DNA from 2 places in the Pseudomonas sp. rhizo66 genome. Region 2 is predicted to be linked to the other one. Evidence: predicted binding sites of a transcription regulator. Region 2 holds the regulator's gene; the other holds the start of a gene.
The links. Region 2 encodes sigma-54, which starts transcription at its own class of promoters, with help from an activator protein. Its sites were predicted from a motif close to ANTGGCATNNANNTTGCTNT; they were not measured.

Region 1 (3,097 bases), on a different contig from region 2:
AAAGGCCCTAATAATCCTGCAATGATGTAAGCCATTGCCCGCAGAAAAACGCCCGTCGTAAACACGACCAAAGACGTACGAAAAATCCTTTCAGCTGCTCTCTCTGCGACAAACTCCAGACAAAAAAATGCCCGGCGAACCGGGCAAGTTTTTTGCTGCGCGTACTTACAGGTTGTAGCCGCGTTCGTTGTGTTGTGCCAGATCGAGGCCTACCGATTCTTCTTCCTCGGTCACACGCAGACCCATCACAGCGTCCAGGACCTTGAGGATGATGAAGGTGACGATCGCGGTGTAGATCACCGTGAAACCAACGCCTTTGACCTGAATCCAGACCTGCGCGCCGATGTCGGTGACGGTGCCGAAGCCACCCAGAGCCGGCGCAGCGAATACGCCGGTAAGGATCGCGCCGAGGATACCGCCGATACCGTGTACGCCGAACGCGTCCAGGGAATCGTCATAACCGAGTTTGCGTTTCAGGGTGGTGGCGCAGAAGAAGCACACCACGCCCGCCGCCAGACCGATCACCAGGGCGCCCATCGGGCCCACGGTGCCAGCAGCCGGAGTAATTGCCACCAGACCGGCAACCACACCCGAGGCGATGCCCAGTGCACTTGGCTTGCCGTGGGTGATCCACTCGGCAAACATCCAGCCCAGTGCGGCGGCAGCGGTAGCGATCTGAGTGACCAGCATCGCCATGCCAGCGGTGCCGTTGGCCGCAGCAGCGGAACCGGCGTTGAAGCCGAACCAGCCGACCCACAGCATGGCCGCGCCCATCAGGGTGTAACCGAGATTGTGCGGGGCCATCGGGGTGGTCGGGAAGCCTTTGCGCTTGCCCAGTACCAGGCAGGCAATCAGACCGGCCACACCGGCATTGATGTGCACCACGGTGCCGCCCGCGAAGTCGAGCACGCCCCAGTCCCACATCAGGCCGCCGTTGCCGGACCAGACCATGTGCGCGATCGGTGCATAAACCAGGGTGAACCAGATGCCCATGAAGATCAGCATCGCGGAGAACTTCATCCGCTCAGCGAACGCACCGACGATCAGCGCCGGGGTGATGATCGCGAAGGTCATCTGGAAGGTGATGAACACCGCTTCAGGGAACAGCGCCGCAGGGCCGGTCAGGCTTGAAGGCGTGACACCGGCGAGGAACGCCTTGCCCATGCCGCCGAAGAACGAGTTGAAATTGACGACGCCCTGCTCCATGCCGGTGGTGTCGAACGCAATGCTGTAGCCATAAATGACCCACAGGATGCTGATCAGACCGGTAATGGCGAAGCACTGCATCATCACGGAAAGAATGTTTTTGGAGCGAACCATGCCGCCGTAGAACAGCGCCAGGCCGGGGATGGTCATGAACAGCACGAGGGCTGTCGAGGTGAGCATCCAGGCAGTATCGCCGGAATTGAGGACTGGGGCCGCCACTTCGTCTGCCGCCATAGCGAGGCTGGGCATTACGATGGACAACAGGGCTCCTAGCCCTGCGAATTTACGCAGAGTCATATTGTTTTCTCCTGGGGCGTTGGGGTTTGTGGCGGCTTTTAAATCGCGTCGGTATCGGTTTCGCCGGTACGGATGCGGATCGCCTGTTCCAGATTGACCACGAAGATCTTGCCGTCACCGATCTTGCCGGTGTTGGCCGCCTTGGTGATCGCCTCGATCACCCGATCCAGATCCTTGTCGTCGATGGCCACGTCGATTTTCACCTTGGGCAGAAAATCGACCACATATTCCGCGCCGCGATACAGCTCGGTGTGACCCTTCTGCCGGCCGAAGCCTTTGACTTCAGTAACGGTAATGCCCTGCACGCCGATTTCGGACAGCGACTCGCGCACGTCGTCCAACTTGAACGGCTTGATGATGGCAGTGACTAGCTTCATGAAACTCTCTCCCGAATTGGTGGACTTGCCCCAGGAAAACAAACCCGACTCAAGTCTAAGCGCAGTGCCTGGCTTTGTAACGCATCGTCGGCCTTACCTGCCCGACTGACGCCAGCTAACCGCTGCTGACGAAACTCCCCGCTCCGTCTGCCGCACTGCATTCGTCACAGCGACTGCATCAGTGCATGGGTCGAAGGTGACTAAGCAGAAACCTTGCCATCTCGCCAAAATCCCCTGATTTCAATCCCTTGGCCGCTGCCGCAAGCCATCCCGTGCAAAACGCCATCCGGATACGCACAACAACGGTGCGTCGCCGTCCGTCCGCCTGCGCGAAAAGCGTGCATCCCTGACCACGAGATTGACTATAGACACTGCGTGATACACTGCCGGCCATTGTTTCCAGGACATCCACCATGCTCGCGCCCAAAGACTTCCTCGACGCCCTGAGCGGCACCGCCTCCCGCCTGTTCAGCGGCGACACCCCGCTGCCGAAAGCCGAAATCGAAAGCCAGTTCAAGATGCTGCTACAGAGTGCCTTCAGCAAACTCGATCTGGTCAGCCGCGAAGAATTTGATAGTCAGATGGTCGTGCTGGCCCGCACTCGCGCTCGCCTCGAAAGCCTCGAAGCCAAAGTCGCCGAGATGGAAGCCAAGCTGACACCGCCCGCGGAATAATCCGCGCCCCCTGTAGGAGCTGCCGAAGGCTGCGATCTTTTGATCTCCAGCCCTTCAACCATCCCGGCAACGTCCTACAACCTGCACCACCGCCGTCCGATTGCGCCGAAAAGCCCAGGTTTCTAAGCTCACCCGATACTGAATGTTCAGCACCGGGTTTGGCGACCTGGATCGAATTTGACGCAATGCAACTAAACTCACAGAGAGGTTTTTTCTCTCAACGAGTTATGGCGGCTTTGCGTGGGAGACCTCAGGGTCTGCCGGTTTCGAATTCACCGGTTCGCCAACCCGCGCATAGCTGCCACCCTTTTCGTTTGGCGACGAACAGAAGCAGTTTTCTTCACTTGAATTCGAGAACTGAACCATGGACGAAAACTACCTGACACCTAGCATCTTCACCCGCCACAAACTCCCCCTCCACGCCCTTCTCATCCAGAACCAACCCTGGTTCTGCGCCCGAGACCTGAGTCGCCTGCTGCACATCTACCTCAACGAACGCATGCTGCGAAAACTCGACCCCGACCAATACCAATCCCGCAAAAC
Region 2 (3,097 bases):
AGAAAGGTGGCTCGGCAGGTTGCGTGCATCAATCGATACGGCTACCAGCGGTTGCGCCAGTTCGGTGTGAATCAGCGCGCGTTCGGCCAGTTCCGGCAGCAGGCCTGCGGGCAGGTTGTCGATGCAGTAATAGCCGTTGTCCTCAAGAACATCCAGAGCTGTGCTTTTACCCGAGCCGGAGCGGCCACTGACGATGATCAAACGCATGATTAATGCCCGTTCTGCTCGCTCAGGACGACCTGATACAAGGCTTCGCTACTCGGTGCGCTGCGCAGTTTTTCGCGCACTTCCTTGCGATCAAGCATGCTGGCGATCTGACGCAGCAACTCCAGATGCGCATCGGTGGCAGCCTCCGGGACCAGCAGGACGAACAGGAGGTCAACCGGTGCGCCGTCAATGGCGTCGAAATCAATTGGAGCGTCAAGGTGCATCAGCGCACTGATCGGTGCTGTGCAACCCTTGAGGCGGCAATGGGGGATGGCGATGCCGTTACCAAAACCGGTAGAACCGAGTTTTTCACGGGCAATCAACGCCTCGAAGACATCTTGCATCTCCAGATCCGGCACTTCTCGGGCGATCAGGTTGGCAATTTGTTCGAGGGCTTTCTTTTTGCTGCCGCCCGGCACGTTCACGAGGGAACGGCCGGGGGTCAGGATACTTTCAAGTCGGATCATGGGGTGGGGGGTTATCGACCGGTCGCGCCCTGGAGCAGGCTCTGGGTCTTTTCCTTATGCTTTTTGAGTTGTTTATCCAGCTTGTCGGTCAAGGCGTCGATCGCCGCGTACATATCGGTATGTTCCGCGTTGGCGACCACTTCGCTGCCGGGTATATGCAAGGTGGCTTCGATTTTCTGCTTCAGCTTTTCGACGCACATCGTGACCTGCACGTTGGTGATCTTGTCGAAATGGCGCTCCAGTCGTTGGAGTTTTTCCTCGATATAGGCGCGCAGAGGTTGGGTCACTTCCAGTTGGTGTCCACTGATGTTGACTTGCATACAGCTTCTCCTTCGTTGCCAGTGCATAAAGCGGCAGGCTGGATAGCCTGCCACTGGAACGCTGTAACGTGGCTTACATCAACCGCTTGCGTTCGCTCGAAGGCGCGATCCCGAGGGATTCGCGGTACTTGGCGACGGTGCGGCGAGCCACCTGAATGCCTTGTGCCTCCAGTAAACCAGCGATCTTGCTGTCACTCAACGGCTTTTTCTGATTTTCCGCGGCAACCAGTTTTTTGATGATCGCGCGGATCGCCGTGGACGAGCATTCGCCGCCTTCGGAGGTACTGACGTGGCTGGAGAAAAAGTATTTCAGTTCATAAATACCGCGCGGGGTATGCATGAATTTCTGCGTAGTCACCCGGGAAATCGTCGATTCGTGCATGCCGACCGCTTCAGCGATGTCGTGCAGGACCAACGGTTTCATGGCTTCGTCGCCGTATTCCAGAAAACCGCGCTGATGCTCGACGATCTGGGTGGCTACTTTCATCAGGGTTTCGTTGCGGCTTTGCAGGCTCTTGATGAACCAGCGGGCTTCCTGCAACTGATTGCGCATGAAGGTGTTGTCGGCGCTGGTGTCGGCACGGCGGACGAAACCGGCGTACTGGGCGTTGACGCGCAGACGCGGCACCGATTCCTGATTGAGTTCGACCAGCCAGCGCTCGTTGTCCTTGCGCACGATAACGTCGGGGACAACGTATTCGGCTTCGGTGGACTCGATTTGCGAGCCCGGGCGCGGATTGAGGCTTTGTACCAGTTCGATGACCTGGCGCAGCTCGTCTTCCTTGAGCTTCATCCGGCGCATCAACTGGCTGTAGTCGCGGCTGCCGAGCAGGTCGATGTAATCGCTGACCAAACGTTTCGCTTCAGCCAGCCAAGGCGTCTTGGCGGGTAACTGACGCAATTGCAGCAACAGGCATTCACTAAGGTTGCGCGCACCAATGCCGGCCGGTTCGAACTGCTGGATACGGTGCAGAACGGCTTCGATTTCGTCGAGTTCGATGTCCAGTTCCGGATCGAACGCCTCGAGAATCTCTTCGAGGGTTTCATCCAGATAGCCCTGATTGTTGATGCAATCGATCAGGGTGACGGCGATCAGGCGATCGGTGTCGGACATCGGTGCGAGGTTCAGTTGCCACAGCAGGTGGCTTTGCAGGCTCTCGCCGGCCGAGGTGCGGGTGGTGAAGTCCCACTCGTCGTCATCGCTGCTCGGCAGGCTGCTGGCGCTGGTCTGGTAGACGTCTTCCCACGCGGTATCGACTGGCAGTTCGTTGGGGATACGTTCGCTCCAGTCACCTTCCTCGAGGTTGTCCACCGTCGGCGCGGTTTCCTGATACGAGGGTTCCTGGATCTCGGTGTTGGGCTTCTGTTCGGCGTTGTCGGCCATTGGGTCGGAATTGTCGAAGTCGTCGCCTTCTTCCTGGCGTTCGAGCATCGGATTGGATTCCAGCGCCTCCTGGATTTCCTGTTGCAGATCCAGGGTCGACAATTGGAGCAGGCGGATGGCCTGTTGCAGCTGCGGTGTCATCGTCAGCTGCTGGCCCATTCTCAAGACTAGCGATGGTTTCATGGCAGGGGCTTAACACCTTATTCGCCGGCGCTATGCGCCATCCACTACAGGGCGCCGAAGCGCCAAACTTAAGCAAATTATATGCCTGAAACTGAAGTGTTTGCCTAGAGCGCTGTAACAATTAAAGCGTATTAAATCCTGCTTGAATCGATACAGCGCCCCGGCGGCGCACCGGGCACTGTTGCGCTTACAGGCGGAACTCGTGGCCCAGATACACTTCCTTGACCAGATCGTTGGCCAGGATGGTTTCTGCGTCGCCTTCAGCGATCAGTTGACCATCGTTGACGATGTAAGCGGTTTCGCAGATATCCAGCGTCTCACGGACGTTGTGGTCGGTGATCAACACACCGATACCCTTGGCCTTGAGGTGGTGGATGATCTGCTTGATGTCGCCGACCGAGATCGGGTCGACACCGGCGAACGGTTCGTCGAGCAGGATGAATTTCGGTGCAGTTGCCAGCGCGCGAGCGATTTCCACGCGGCGGCGTTCACCACCGGACAGGCTCATGCCAAGGTTGTCGCGAATGTGGCTGATG

Region 1: the regulator sigma-54 is predicted to act here: its motif matches at 2,082-2,101, upstream of glnK (P-II family nitrogen regulator).

What each region holds. Positions count from the first base shown of each region.
Region 1 covers NZ_JAUJWZ010000002.1:365,603-368,699, reverse strand. Annotated here, with positions in the region: gene QZR14_RS03670 (ammonium transporter) at 166-1,503, opposite strand; gene glnK (P-II family nitrogen regulator) at 1,542-1,880, opposite strand; gene QZR14_RS03660 (accessory factor UbiK family protein) at 2,294-2,554, shown strand; gene QZR14_RS03655 (BRO-N domain-containing protein) at 2,919-3,097, shown strand, end outside.
Region 2 covers NZ_JAUJWZ010000006.1:206,158-209,254, forward strand. Annotated here, with positions in the region: gene rapZ (RNase adapter RapZ) at 1-207, opposite strand, end outside; gene ptsN (PTS IIA-like nitrogen regulatory protein PtsN) at 210-674, opposite strand; gene hpf (ribosome hibernation-promoting factor, HPF/YfiA family) at 686-994, opposite strand; gene QZR14_RS09755 (RNA polymerase factor sigma-54) at 1,068-2,561, opposite strand; gene lptB (LPS export ABC transporter ATP-binding protein) at 2,749-3,097, opposite strand, start outside.